DNA from 2 places in the Streptomyces sp. NPDC048560 genome. Region 1 is predicted to be linked to the other one. Evidence: predicted binding sites of a transcription regulator. Region 1 holds the regulator's gene; the other holds the start of a gene.

The links. The regulator HrcA, encoded in region 1, represses chaperone genes, less so after heat shock. The targets are predictions, from matches to a motif close to TTNGCACTCNGNNNNNCNGAGTGCNAA.
Region 2: a site for HrcA is predicted at 3,651-3,677, ahead of groES (co-chaperone GroES). Genes of this name have one in related genera too.

The regions. Positions count from the first base shown of each region.
Region 1 covers NZ_JBEZIJ010000005.1:337,908-345,393, reverse strand. Annotated here, with positions in the region: gene AB0C82_RS16595 (ATP-binding SpoIIE family protein phosphatase) at 1-1,049, shown strand, start outside; gene hemW (radical SAM family heme chaperone HemW) at 1,089-2,330, shown strand; gene AB0C82_RS16585 (DUF3097 domain-containing protein) at 2,537-3,355, opposite strand; gene AB0C82_RS16580 (MBL fold metallo-hydrolase) at 3,381-4,103, opposite strand; gene hrcA (heat-inducible transcriptional repressor HrcA) at 4,268-5,284, shown strand; gene dnaJ (molecular chaperone DnaJ) at 5,285-6,421, shown strand; gene AB0C82_RS16565 (nitronate monooxygenase) at 6,578-7,486, shown strand, end outside.
Region 2 covers NZ_JBEZIJ010000001.1:1,001,301-1,008,786, reverse strand. Annotated here, with positions in the region: gene AB0C82_RS04410 (hypothetical protein) at 130-801, shown strand; gene AB0C82_RS04405 (class I SAM-dependent methyltransferase) at 764-1,987, opposite strand; gene AB0C82_RS04400 (polysaccharide deacetylase family protein) at 2,103-3,041, shown strand; gene AB0C82_RS04395 (DUF6234 family protein) at 3,070-3,531, opposite strand; gene groES (co-chaperone GroES) at 3,833-4,141, shown strand; gene groL (chaperonin GroEL) at 4,243-5,871, shown strand; gene AB0C82_RS04380 (hydroxyacid dehydrogenase) at 5,949-6,977, opposite strand; gene AB0C82_RS04375 (carbohydrate ABC transporter permease) at 7,013-7,486, opposite strand, start outside.

The DNA.
Region 1 (7,486 bases):
GGGAGGCCCTGGAGGACTTCGGGAGCCGAGCCGGGGACCCGGGGGCGCGGACGCGGGACGACGGCACGGAGCCGCTCCCCAGAGGACGTGACGGGGCCGCGCTCGCCTACCGCATCACCGCGGGGGGACGCACGCTCGGCACCGTGCTCGTCGGCCGGGAGGGCGTCGCCCGGGTCCCCGACGACGTGGCCTCACTCATCGAGGACTTCGTACGCCGTGTCGGACTCGCCGTCGGAGCCGCCCGCGCCTACACCCGGCAGGCCACGATCAGCCGCATCCTCCAGCGGGGACTGCTCCCCAGCAAGGTCGCCGAGATCCCCGGCGTCACCAGCGCCCTGGTATACGAACCGGGCGACGACGGTGTGGTGGGCGGTGACTTCTACGACATCTTCCCCTGTCCGGGCGACCGCTGGTGCTTCGTCCTCGGCGACGTCCAGGGCAGCGGCCCCGAGGCAGCCGTCGTCACCGGCCTCGCCCGGCCCTGGCTGCGGCTCCTGTCCCGCGAGGGCTTCGGCGTCGGCAAGGTCCTGGACCGGCTCAACCGGCTGCTCCTCGACGACGCCATGGAAGCGGCCGAGGCCGCCGCGCTGATGGTCGCGGCGGCGGGCGGCCAGCAGATCCTGGACAGCTCGCAGTCCCGGTTCCTCTCCCTCCTGTACGGGGAGGTGGTGCCGCTCCCCGGCGGCGGTGTGCGCTGCACCGTGGCCAGTGCCGGGCATCCGCTGCCCCTGCTGCTGAGCCCGGGCGGTTCCGTGCGGCCCGCCGCGGAGCCGCAGGTGCTGCTCGGCGTCGTCGAGGACGTCGCGTACGAGAGCCAGAGCTTCGACCTGGCGCCGGGCGAGAGTCTGCTCTGTGTCACCGACGGGGTGACGGAGCGCCGGTCAGGACCGGCCATGTTCGATGACGGGGACGGGCTGGCGCGCGCCCTGGCGGGCTGCGCGGGGCTGCCTGCCGAGGGGATCGCGAACCGCATCAAACGGGCCGTCCACGACTTCGCCGAGCAGCCGCCGGACGATGATCTCGCCCTCCTGGTGCTCCAGGTCGACTGAGACGCGGGGTGTGCGGGGCAGGTCCGGCGGCGAGTGACAATGGACGGTATGCCTTCCGTACTGCCCGATGGTGAGCCCGTGCCCGACGACGGGGCGCTGCCCAGCCACGCCCTGGACGGCGCCGCCGACCGACCGCTCGGCTTCTACCTGCACGTCCCGTACTGCGCGACGCGCTGCGGGTACTGCGACTTCAACACCTACACGGCCACCGAGCTGCGCGGCTCCGGCGGTGCGCTGGCCTCCCGGGACAACTACGCGGCGCACCTGATCGAGGAGGTCCGTCAGGCCCGCAAGGTGCTGGGCGACGACCCGCGTCCGGTCCGCACGGTCTTCGTCGGGGGCGGGACGCCGACGCTGCTGCCCGCCGCCGACCTCGTACGGATGCTCGGGGCGATCCGTGACGAGTTCGGGCTGGCGGACGACGCGGAGGTGACGACGGAGGCCAATCCGGAGTCCGTCGATCCGGCGTACCTGGCGGCGTTGCGCGAAGGCGGCTTCAACCGGGTCTCCTTCGGGATGCAGAGCGCGAAGCAGCACGTGCTGAAGATCCTCGACCGTACGCATACGCCGGGCCGGCCCGAGGCGTGCGTCGCCGAGGCGCGGGACGCGGGCTTCGAGCACGTCAACCTCGACCTGATCTACGGCACGCCCGGGGAGTCGGACGACGACTGGCGGGCCACGCTGGACGCGGCCATCGGCGCCGGGCCCGACCATGTGTCGGCGTACGCGCTGATCGTCGAGGAGGGTACGCAGCTGGCGCGGCGCATCCGGCGCGGCGAGATCCCGATGACCGACGACGACGCGCACGCGGACCGTTATCTGATCGCGGACGAGGCGATGGCCGCGGCGGGCTTCTCCTGGTACGAGGTGTCGAACTGGTCCCGGACGCCGGAGGGGCGGTGCCTGCACAACGAGCTGTACTGGCGCGGGGCCGACTGGTGGGGCGCCGGGCCCGGCGCCCACAGCCATGTGGGCGGCGTGCGCTGGTGGAACGTGAAGCACCCGGGCGCGTACGCGCAGGCCCTGGCCGAAGGCCGGTCGCCGGGGGCGGGACGCGAGGTCCTCTCCGCGGAGGACCGGCGGGTGGAGCGGATTCTGCTGGAGCTGCGGCTGGTGGACGGCTGCCCGTTGTCGTTGCTGGCTCCGGCGGGGCTGGCGGCGGCGGGGCGTGCGGTGGGGGACGGGCTGCTTGAGGGCGAGGCGTTCGCGGCGGGGCGGGCCGTGCTGACGCTGCGGGGGCGGTTGCTGGCCGACGCGGTGGTCCGGGACCTGGTGGACTGAAGCCTGCGGGGGCTACGGCGCGCTGGCCCGGCCCCGGGCCCCGGTCCTCGATCGCCGGACGCGCTGAAGGATGCCCTCAATCGCCGGGCGGGCCGGGGGTGGCTGGGGTGAGTCGTGCTCTTCACGGGCAGGCTGAAAGGTGTACTCAATCGCCGGGGCGGGCCGGGGTGGCTGGGCTGAGTTGTGCCCCGTTGGTGTTCGCGTCGCTACTCCGGGGCCGTGACGAAGTCGATCAGTTCTTCCACCCTGCCCAGCAGTTCCGGCTCCAGGTCGCGGTACGAGCGCACCGTCGACAGGATGCGCTGCCACGCCGCGCCCGTGTTCTCCGGCCACGACAGGGCCCGGCACACGCCCGTCTTCCAGTCCTGGCCGTGCGGGACCCTCGGCCAGGCGGGGATGCCCACCGAGGACGGCTTCACCGCCTCCCAGACGTCGATGTACGGGTGGCCCACCACCAGGACGTCGCCGCCCGAGACCTGGGCGGCGATGCGGGACTCCTTCGAGCCCGGGACCAAGTGGTCGACCAGTACGCCCAGCCGGGCGTCCGGGCCCGGGGAGAAGCCGCGGACGATCGCGGGGAGGTCGTCGATGCCCTCCAGGTACTCGACGACCACGCCCTCGATCCGCAGGTCGTCGCCCCAGACCCGCTCCACCAGTTCCGCGTCGTGGCGGCCCTCCACATAGATCCGGCCCGCCCGCGCCACGCGTGCGCGCGCCCCCGGGACCGCAAGCGAGCCGGAGGCCGTACGGGCGGGGCGGGCGGGGGCCGTGGAGGTGGGGCGTACCAGAGTGACCACCCGGCCCTCCAGCAGGAAGCCACGGGGCTCCATCGGGAACACCCGGTGCTTGCCGAAGCGGTCCTCCAGGGTCACCGTCGGGCCCTGGGCCGTCTTCTCGCAGCGGATCACCGCCCCGCAGAAGCCGGTGGCGGCCTCCTCGACGACCAGATCGGGCTCGGCGGGGACCTCGGGGGCCGGTACGGACTTCTTCCACGGCGGGGTCAGGTCCGGCTGGTAGCTGCGCATCGGACGACGATACGGCGGCGGGCGGTCACGACACGCCGAACCGAGCGGCCAGTTGATCACGCTGCATCCGTACGAAAGCGGCGTTCACCACCGCCCCGTGCCCCGGTACGTACACCGCGTCCTCGCCGCCCAGGGCCAGCAGCCGGTCCAGGGCCGCCGGCCAGCGGGAGGGGACCGCGTCGCTGCCCGCCTGCGGCTCACCGGACTGCTCGACCAGGTCGCCGCAGAACACCACGGCGGGCGAACCAGGCACCAGTACGGCCAGGTCGTAGCCGCTGTGCCCCGGCCCCACATCGGCCAGGAGCACCTGGAGCCCGCCGCCCAGATCGAGCGTCCACTCCCCGCACACCTCGTGGTGCGGGGCGACCAGCACGTCCACCGCTTCCGCCGCGTCGCGCTCCGGCACCCCGTGGTGCACCGCCGAGCTGCGCAGCTCGTCCGCCCCGTTCCGGAGCAGATCGGCGACGCCGACCGCCCCGAACACCTCGGCGCCGGCGAACACGGCGGTGCCCAGGACATGATCGAAATGGGGGTGGCTCAGTGCGATATGCGTCACCCTCCGCCCGAGCAGCCGCTGCGCCTGGGAGCGCAGCTCCGCACCCTCGCGCAGTGAGGAACCCGTGTCGAAGAGCAGGACACGGTCCGCTCCCGCCACCAGCGCGGCCGTCGCGTCCCAGACGGGAAGGCGCCGCCGTCCCACACCGTTGCCCAACCGCTCCCAGCCCAGCTCTTCCCAAGAGACGTCCATACAACGACGCTATCCGCAACGACCTGCGCAGTCTCGCGACGGCGTGGCCGGTCGCCCTTGCCCGGGGGGCACCCCGCCCCCGTACACTGACCGGGGGGATTGCTGGCACTCGAACGCACAGAGTGCCAGGCCGTAACGGAGAACCACAGCTGGAGGTGTGCGCGATGCTCAGCGAACGCAGACTCGAAGTGCTGCGCGCCATCGTCCAGGACTACGTCGGAACCGAGGAGCCCGTCGGCTCCAAGGCACTGACCGAGCGGCACAAGCTCGGGGTCTCCCCGGCCACGATCCGCAACGACATGGCGGTGCTGGAGGACGAGGGCTTCATCGCCCAGCCCCACACCAGCGCGGGGCGCATTCCCACGGACAAGGGCTACCGGCTCTTTGTCGACCGGCTCGCGGGCGTCAAGCCCCTGTCGTCGCCGGAGCGCAGGGCCATTCAGAACTTCCTCGACGGCGCGGTCGACCTCGACGACGTCGTGGGCCGGACGGTGCGGCTGCTCGCGCAGCTGACCCGGCAGGTCGCCGTCGTGCAGTACCCCTCGCTGACCCGTTCGACGGTGCGGCACGTGGAACTGCTCCTGCTCGCGCCCGCCCGGCTGATGCTCGTACTGATCACGGATACCGGCCGGGTCGAACAGCGTATGATCGACTGCCCTGTGCCCTTCGGGGAGACATCGCTGGCGGACCTCCGGGCGCGGCTCAACAGCCGCGTCGTGGGACGCCGTTTCGCGGATGTCCCCCAGCTGGTGCAGGACTTGCCGGAGTCCTTCGAGGGCGAGGACAGAGGAACCGTTTCCACGGTCCTCTCGATCCTTCTCGAAACTCTGGTGGAGGAGACGGAGGAGCGGCTGATGATCGGCGGCACCTCCAACCTCACCCGCTTCGGGCACGACTTCCCTGTGATGATCCGGCCGGTGCTGGAGGCGTTGGAGGAGCAGGTCGTGCTGCTGAAGCTGCTCGGCGAGGCCAAGGACTCGGGCATGACCGTACGTATCGGTCACGAGAACGCCCACGAGGGCCTCAACTCCACGTCCGTGGTCGCGGTCGGCTACGGTTCGGGCGACGAGGCAGTCGCCAAACTCGGCGTGGTCGGACCGACCCGCATGGACTACCCCGGAACGATGGGAGCGGTACGCGCAGTGGCACGTTACGTCGGACAGATCCTGGCGGAGTCGTAAGTGGCCACGGACTACTACGCCGTACTCGGCGTGCGCCGCGACGCATCTCAGGACGAGATCAAGAAGGCATTCCGCAGGCTCGCCCGCGAGCTGCACCCGGATGTCAACCCGGATCCGAAGACCCAGGAGCGGTTCAAGGAGATCAACGCCGCTTACGAGGTGTTGTCGGACGCCCAGAAGAAGCAGGTCTACGACCTCGGCGGCGACCCGCTGTCCGCCTCGGGCGGCGGTGGCGCGGGCGGGTTCGGACAGGGCGGCTTCGGCAACTTCTCCGACATCATGGACGCGTTCTTCGGTACGGCGTCCCAGCGCGGGCCCCGTTCGCGGACCAGGCGCGGCCAGGACGCCATGATCCGGCTGGAGATCGACCTCTCCGAGGCCGCCTTCGGCACGACCAAGGACATCCAGGTCGACACGGCGGTCGTCTGTACGACCTGCAGTGGTGAGGGCGCCGCACCCGGCACCTCCGCGCAGACCTGCGACATGTGCCGCGGCCGTGGCGAGGTCTCGCAGGTCACCCGGTCCTTCCTCGGCCAGGTCATGACCTCACGGCCCTGCCCGCAGTGCCAGGGCTTCGGTACGGTCGTGCCGACGCCCTGCCCGGAGTGCGCCGGAGACGGCCGTATCCGTTCGCGGCGCACCCTCACGGTGAAGATCCCGGCAGGTGTCGACAACGGCACCCGCATCCAGCTCGCGGGCGAGGGCGAGGTCGGCCCCGGCGGCGGCCCGGCCGGCGACCTCTACGTCGAGATCCACGAACTGGCGCACTCGGTGTTCCAGCGGCGCGGTGACGACCTGCACTGCACGGTCACCATCCCCATGACGGCGGCGGCCCTCGGCACCCAGGTGCCGCTGGAGACGCTGGACGGCATGGAGGAGATCGACATCAGGCCGGGCACGCAGTCCGGTCAGTCGGTTCCGCTGCACGGCCGCGGCATCACGCATCTGCGGGGCGGCGGGCGAGGCGACCTGATCGTGCACGTCGAGGTCATGACCCCGTCGAAGCTCGACGCGGAACAGGAGCGGGTCCTGCGCGAGCTCGCGCAGCTGCGTGGCGAGGAGCGGCCCACCGGGCAGTTCCAGCCAGGCCAGCAGGGGCTCTTCTCCCGGCTGAAGGACGCGTTCAACGGTCGCTGACCGCCGGTTCGGCACCACCGGAAGCCATACCCCGCACCGCCCCTCGGTCCAGTACCGGCGGGCGGTGCGGCGTGTGGCGCGACCTGCGGTGGTATACCGTCCGCGCCGTCCCCTGGCTGATTCGGTGCGGTGCATCGGACGTGGCACGATGCCGTCATGTCCTCCGCGTTGACCGATCTCTGCCGGTATCCGATCGTGCAGGCCCCCATGGCGGGCGGAGTGTCCGGCCCGCAGCTCGTCGGCGCCGTCTCCGAAGCCGGTGGGCTCGGTTTCCTCGCCGCCGGGTACAAGACGGCGGACGGCATGTACAACGAGATCAAGCGGGTGCGCGTACTGACCGGCCAGCCCTTCGGCGTCAACCTCTTCATGCCGCAGACGGGCCACGCCGACCCGAGCGCCGTCGAGGTCTACCGGCACCAGCTCGCGGGCGAGGCCGTCTGGTACGACACGCCGCTCGGCGAGGTCGACGGCGGCGGCGACGACGGCTACGAGGCCAAGACCGCGATCCTCCTGGAAGACCCGGTTCCCGTCGTCTCCTTCACGTTCGGCTGCCCCTCCCGGGAGATCCTCGACGCGTTCGCGCAGGCGGGCACGTACACCGTCGTGACCGTCACCTCCACCGAGGAGGCGCAGGCCGCGCAGTGGGCGGGCGCCGACGCCGTCTGCGTGCAGGGAGTGGAGGCCGGCGGCCACCAGTCCACGTACCGTGACGACCCGCAGGCCGGCCAGCCCGGCATCGGGCTGCTGTCCCTCCTCGCCCAGGTGCGCGAGAGCGTGCAGCTGCCGCTCATCGCGACGGGCGGGCTGATGCGCGGCTCCCAGATCGCCGCCGTGCTCGCGGCGGGCGCCGACGCGGCGCAGCTCGGCACGGCCTTCCTCGCCACCCCCGAGTCCGGGGCGCACCTGCTGCACAAGCAGGCACTGACCAACCCCTTGTTCGTGCGGACCGCGATGACCCGGGCGTTCTCCGGCCGTCCCGCGCGCGGTCTCGTCAACCGTTTCGTGACGGAGCACGGCCCCTACGCCCCGGCCGCCTATCCACAGGTGCACCAGATGACGAGCGGT
Region 2 (7,486 bases), on a different contig from region 1:
CAGGCGCCGCGACCTCCTTCACCACCCGGCCTCTTCACCGAGCGACCTCTTTCGCCATGTGGCCGCCCGCGCAACGGTGTTCACGGCCCGTCATCCCCGCGTGCAGGTCCGCTCGGTAGTGTCTCGGGCATGTCACGCCGCTCACCTCTGCCCCCGCCCCCGCCGCCCTTGGAGCTCCGCTCCTGGCCCGACCGGGAGGCGATGCTCGCCGACAGGGCGGTGGTGCTGGCCGAGTTGGTCCGCGCGCACCTGGGTCACGTGGGGCTCGCGATGCTGTGGGTGTGGGGGATGCTGGCGGCGCTCGGCTGGTCGTTCGTGGGCGGGGCGATCATGTCGTTCGAGGAGCCCGACGACCCCTTCGCCGCGATGCTGGGCCTGGTCGGGTTCGCCCTGGGCGCCTGCCTGCTGGTGCCGTCGGTCGCGCTCGTCGCCGTCGGGCTCGGCCGGGACCGGCAGGTCCGCCGGCTGCTCGCCCAGTGGGGCGCGCTGGACCGCGACCCGGCGCGCGACCTGCCCCTGCGGGCTCCCGGGATCAGCCTCCTGTGGCTGCTGACGTCCTTCGCGCTGTGCGCCCTCGGCCTGTACGCGTGCGTGGTCGTCCCCGCGGGCGCGGAGGCCGGCGATGAGACCTACGGGGAGGTGGCCCTCCTCATGGGACTGGGCCTCATCTGCTGGCTCACCGGCCTGATCGGCGTCGTGAAGGCACTCGCGCACCGTCGCTGGGTGCTGAGGGTCCTCGCCGCCGCACCCGGCGAACCGTCGTTCAGGGCCGCTTCAGGGGCTGACCGACCAGCATCGTAGGAGCGTCCGCCACCCGGGTCAGGAACACGGTCGCCGCGTTCGGTCCCTGGAGTCTCATCCTGCGGCGCAGCTCCTCCGGTTCGACGGCGGAGCCGCGCTTCTTCACGGTCAGGACGCCGACCTCCCGCTCCCGCAGCAGGGCCTTGAGCCTCTTCATGTTGAAGGGGAGCTGGTCGGTGATCTCGTACGCCGTCGTGTACGGGGAGTCGTACAGCTCGTCGCTCGTGACGTACGCGATCATCTCGTCGAACAGCCGGCCGTGGCACCGGTCCACGACGTCCGCGACCAGATGGGCGCGGATGACGGCGCCGTCGGGTTCGTACAGATAGCGGCCCACGGGGCCGACGGGCGGGGCGGGCAGTGGGGCCGGGGCCGTCAGGGTGGCGCCCGACGGCAGCAGTGTGGCCCGGAACGAGCCGGGTGCGAAGCCCTCGCCGTACCAGAGCACCGCCTCCTTCACGTCGCCGCCGTCCGAGATCCACTCCGCCTCGGCCTGCGGTCCGATCGCCTCGTGCGGGACACCGGGGGCGATCTTCAGCGCGGCGCGGGGGGCCTTCAGCGCGGCGGCGGTGGCCCAGGACAGCGGCGGGGAGTACGCCTCGGGGTCGAAGATCCGGCCGCGTCCGCCGCGCCGGGCCGGGTCGACGAAGACGGCGTCGTACGGTGCGGTGTCGATCTCGGTGACGTCGGCGCACCGCACCTCGATCAGAGCCTCCAGACCGAGCGCCGCGGCATTGGCGCGCGCGACCTCGGCGGTCAGCGGATCGCGGTCCACGGCAAGCACCGCGATGCCCGCACGCGCGAGGGCGATCGCGTCGCCGCCGATGCCGCAGCAGAGGTCGGCCACCCTCCGCACGCCGAGGCCGGCGAACCGCTGCGCCCGGTGGGTGGCGACGGAGGTGCGCGTCGCCTGTTCGACCCCGTTGGGAGTGAAGAACATCCGGTACGCGTCCTCGGCGCCGAACTTGGCCACGGCCCGCTGCCGCAGCCGGGCCTGTCCGAGGGCAGCCGAGACCAGGTCGGCCGGGTGGCCGCGACGCAGGCGGGTCGCGGTGGCCAGCTCCCGCGCGGGGTCGTGGTCCCGCAGCTCGGCCAGGAGAGCGGCGCCCTCGGGGGCGAGCAGGGCGCGGAAGCCGGCGAGCGGATCGGGTGTGCCGGACGTGGGGAGAGCGTTCACCCGGCCCATTGTGAGCCAGCCGGGGGACCGGGCGGGCCCGGTGGCGGTGTCGGACCGGGCACTCGCGCGCGCACTGGCAGGATGCGGCGCCATGCAACTAGTACGACAAAAGGAAGTATCTGTCATGAAATGGCACAGACCGGGCTCTCTCGCCCGTGGGCCGGTCTGTACGGCCCTGGTCGCCCTCCTCGCCGCCGCCGTCGTTTCCGGCTGCGCCGCCGAGGGTGCGGGCGGCAATACCGGAGGGAAGCGTCCGGCGTCGCCCGCCGCCGGTCAGGACGGGCCGCCCGCGAAGGCCGCGCCGGCCGAAGCGCTTTCCGCGTACGCCGAGAAGGTGCGGCGTAAGCAGGCCGCCAGGGTCGCGGCGGCCAAGAAGTGGCGACTGGCCAAGGTCCCGCTCGTCGCGCCGGAACCGCCGGCCGTCAAACCGCGCATCACCACGCGCAAGGGCTTCGAGGTCACCGGCGGGGACGCCCTGCCGCCCGTCTTCACCACCGTGCCGACGAAGGAGCGCGTCGTCTTCCTGACGATGGACGACGGGGCCGAGAAGGATCCCGCGCTGCTGCGGATGATGACGGAACTGGACATCCCCTACAGCGCCTTCCTCAGCGACTACGTGGTCAAGGAGGACTACGGCTACTTCAAGAAGATGCAGGCCCTGGGTGTCACCCTCAGCAACCACACGCTGAACCACCGCTACATGCCGGGTCTTTCGTACGACCAGCAGAAGCGGGAGATCTGCGGCCAGCAGGACATGATGGCGAAGCAGTTCGGGAAGCGGCCCACGCTCTTCCGGCCGCCGTACGGCAACTACAACCGCGACACCCTCCGCATCGCCAAGTCCTGCGGCATCAAGGCCGTGCCGCTGTGGGCCTCGGAGGCGTTCCCCGACCACATGGAGTGGCGCGAGTGGGACCGCGACCTGCATCCCGGCGACATCATCCTCACGCACTTCCGGGGGCCCGGGGACTGGAAGGGCTCCATGACCGACATGATCCGGCGGGTCATGAAGACGGTCACCGACAAGGGTTACGCGGTCGCCAGGCTGGAGGACTACGTCTGACCCCCGGCCCCCGCGCGGCCCGCCGGGGTCAGCCCCCGCTCCTCGCGCACTCGTCGCTGTCGCCACCGCTGAGGCAGGGCGGTGAGGACCATCCGGGCGTGTTCGCGGGGGACGGGTGCGTCTCGCGCGAGGCGTCCCCGCCGGCCGAAACCGTCACGAGGCAGAGCGTGAGCGCGGTGAGCACCTGCGTCGCGCCGGTCCACGGGTTGTGGAAGCGGAACATCAGCACGGCGAGGACGACGGCCGCGGCGGCGATCACTCCGAACGTCACCGTGGCCGTCCAGTCGGCCGCCGGCACGGCGGGCGGGGCCGGCCCCGCGCGGCCCGCCGGGTGGCCGCCGCTCCCGTCGCCGTCCGGTAAGGCGGTCCGGATCGCGGCGATCACGTACACCACCAGTTCGAGTGCGACGACGAGGAGGCCCACCACCGCGTCGGCGTGGCCGCGGGCGAAGGGGGACGGGCGCGTCGGCGTGTTCGGGCGATCCCGCATGTCCGCACGGTCGTGCGGAACCGTGCGGCGCGCCCCGGCGTTGTCCGGACGGTGACCTCATGGTGCCCCGATCGATACCGCACCGATGATCGGCATGTTCGCCACGCGGGGGTGGTGAATTGGCACTCCGCTTGACCGAGTGCTAATCGCGGTCATAGTCTCAGTGCTGGCACTCCCCACTGGAGAGTGCCAGCACAACTGCGCGACAGGGCAGGTCCGGCACCCGCGACGACGGATCGACCTGGTCGCCACCCCACAGACTGTTAAACCCCGTGAGATCTCCGAAGGGGGAGACCGGATCGTGTCGACCACCAGCTCCAAGGTTGCGATCAAGCCGCTCGAGGACCGCATTGTGGTCCAGCCGCTCGACGCCGAGCAGACCACGGCCTCCGGCCTGGTCATTCCCGACACCGCCAAGGAGAAGCCCCAGGAGGGCGTCGTCCTTGCCGTGGGCCCGGGCCGCTTCGAGAACGGCGAGCGGCTTCCGCTCGACGTCAAGACCGGCGATGTCGTTCTGTACAGCAAGTACGGCGGCACCGAGGTGAAGTACAACGGCGAGGAGTACCTCGTCCTCTCGGCCCGCGACGTGCTCGCGATCGTCGAGAAGTAATTCACCCACGTTTGTTTCTGTTCTGCGCCCCTGGCCCCCTGCGAAATAACTAGCCGGGCGGTCAGGGGCGCAGTTCGTTTTGAGAGGACAGGCAACAGCCCATGGCGAAGATTCTGAAGTTCGACGAGGACGCCCGTCGCGCCCTTGAGCGCGGCGTCAACAAGCTTGCCGACACGGTCAAGGTGACGATCGGCCCCAAGGGCCGCAACGTCGTCATCGACAAGAAGTTCGGCGCTCCCACCATCACCAACGACGGTGTCACCATCGCGCGCGAGGTCGAGCTCGACGACCCGTACGAGAACCTCGGTGCCCAGCTGGTGAAGGAGGTGGCGACCAAGACCAACGACGTAGCCGGTGACGGCACCACCACCGCCACCGTCCTGGCCCAGGCGCTCGTCCGCGAGGGCCTGCGCAACGTCGCCGCGGGCGCCTCCCCGGCGGCCCTGAAGAAGGGCATCGACGCCGCGGTCAAGGCCGTGTCCGAGGAGCTCCTCGCGACCGCCCGCCCGATCGAGGACAAGTCCGACATCGCCGCCGTGGCCGCGCTCTCCGCGCAGGACACCCAGGTCGGCGAGCTCATCGCGGACGCGATGGACAAGGTCGGCAAGGACGGTGTCATCACCGTCGAGGAGTCCAACACCTTCGGTCTGGACCTCGAGTTCACCGAGGGCATGGCCTTCGACAAGGGCTACCTCTCCCCGTACATGGTGACCGACCAGGAGCGTATGGAGGCCGTCCTCGACGACCCGTACATCCTGATCCACCAGGGCAAGATCGGCTCCATCCAGGAGCTGCTCCCGCTCCTGGAGAAGGTCATCCAGTCGGGTGGCTCGAAGCCGCTGCTGATCATCGCCGAGGACGTCGAGGGCGAAGCCCTGTCGACCCTGGTCGTCAACAAGATCCGTGGCACCTTCAACGCCGTAGCGGTGAAGGCCCCGGGCTTCGGTGACCGCCGCAAGGCCATGCTCGGCGACATCGCCACCCTCACGGGTGCGACCGTCATCGCCGAAGAGGTCGGCCTCAAGCTCGACCAGGCCGGTCTCGACGTGCTGGGCACCGCCCGCCGCGTCACCGTCTCCAAGGACGACACGACCATCGTCGAGGGCGGCGGCGACTCCGCCGACGTCAAGGGCCGGGTCAACCAGATCAAGGCCGAGATCGACTCCACGGACTCCGACTGGGACCGCGAGAAGCTCCAGGAGCGCCTCGCGAAGCTGGCCGGCGGCGTCTGCGTGATCCGCGTCGGTGCTGCCACCGAGGTGGAGCTCAAGGAGAAGAAGCACCGTCTGGAGGACGCCATCTCCGCGACCCGCGCCGCGGTCGAGGAAGGCATCGTCTCCGGTGGTGGCTCCGCTCTGGTCCACGCCGTCAAGGTCCTCGAGGGCAACCTCGGCAAGACCGGCGACGAGGCCACCGGTGTCGCGGTCGTGCGCCGCGCCGCCGTCGAGCCGCTGCGCTGGATCGCCGAGAACGCCGGCCTGGAGGGTTACGTCATCACCTCCAAGGTCGCCGAGCTCGACAAGGGCCAGGGCTTCAACGCCGCCACCGGCGAGTACGGCGACCTGGTGAAGGCCGGCGTCATCGACCCGGTCAAGGTCACCCGCTCCGCCCTGGAGAACGCCGCGTCGATCGCGTCGCTGCTGCTCACGACCGAGACCCTGGTCGTCGAGAAGCCGGCGGACGACGAGGGCGACGCCGGTCACGGCCACGGCCACGGTCACTCCCACTAGTACGCACCCGGCACACCACTGAGGCCCGGTACCCCCGTCGCGGGGGTACCGGGCCCCGGTCGTTCCCGGGCAGCCCGTCACGCGGAGCGGTTCAGCGCCTCCGCGGTCACCGGGTCCGCGAACGGGCGGCCACCGGCGAAGCGTTCCAGTTCGTCCAGTGCCTGATCCGCCATGCGATGCAGCTCGTTTCCCAGCGAGCCCGCGATATGCGGAGTGAGCAGGACGTTCGGCAGGTCGTACAACGGGGAGTCCGCCACCGGCACTTCCGGCTCCGTCACATCCAGCACCGCGTGCAGCCGCCCGCTCTCCAGTTCCCGGATCAGCGCGTCCTCGTCGATCAGCGAACCACGCGCCGTGTTGATCAGCGTCGCACCAGCCGGCATCAGCGCCAGCTGCGCCGCCCCGACGAGATGGCGCGTCTCGGGCAGCTGAGGAGCGTGGACGGAGACCACCGCACTGCCGGCGCACAGCTCGGACAGCGTCGCCGGCCGCACGCCGAGGGCGGCGGCCTCGGCGGGGGAGACGTACGGGTCGTACAGCATCACGTCCAGGTCGAACGGGCGCAGCAGTTCCATGACGCGGCGCCCGATGCGGGACGCGCCGATGACGCCGACCGTACGGCGGTAGTTGCCGCTCGCCTCCATGTCACCGAGCCAGTCGTGGTCCGCCCGCAGGGCACGGAAGCGCTGGGCGGCGTGCAGTACCCGCTTGTTGGCGAAGAGGATCGCGGCGAGGGTGAACTCGGCCACGGGCAGCGCGTTGGCGTCGGCCGCCGAGGTGACGGCGATGCCGCGTTCCCAGCAGGCGTCGGTGATGTGGTGCTTGACGGACCCGGCCGCGTGCACGACCGCGCGCAGCCGGGGGGCGGCGGCCAGGATGTCCGCCGTCAGCGGGGTGGCGCCCCAGCAGGTCAGCAGCACGTCTGCGCCGGCGAGCGCGGCGGCCACCTCCGGGCCGGGGGCGGCCAGATCGTGGGCGACGAGATCCGGGTCCGTACGGGTGAGGGCGGCCAGCCGGGTGCGATGGCGTTCGGCGAAGAGCCGGCCGGCGATGCCGGGGCCCATCGCGAGCAGCGCGCGGGGCCGGTTGTCAGTGGCGTGGGGCATGGTGGAACTCGACTCCTCGAAGGCTCGCCTGACGGTCACTTCACACTTCCCGCCGTCAGTCCCGCCTTCCAGTGCCGCTGCAGGGAGACGAAGGCGACGATCAGGGGGATGACGGCGAGGAGGGAGCCCGTGACGACGAGCGGGTAGAAGCTCGGCTCGCCATGGGTGTTGGTGTTCCAGGCGTACAGGCCGAGGCTCAGGGGGAAGAGCTCGCGGTCCGAGAGCATCACCAGGGGGAGGAAGAAGTTGTTCCAGATCGCGGTGAACTGGAAGAGGAAGACGGTCACGAAGCCCGGCATCACCATGCGCAGACCGATGGACCAGAAGGTGCGCAGCTCACCGGCCCCGTCGATCCGGGCGGCCTCCAGCGCCTCGTCGGGGATGTATCCCGTACAGAAGACCCGCGCGAGATACACGCCGAACGGGTTGACCAGTACGGGGATCAGCACCGACCAGTAGGTGTTGACCACCCCGGTCTTCGAGGCCAGGAGGTACATGGGCAGGGCGAG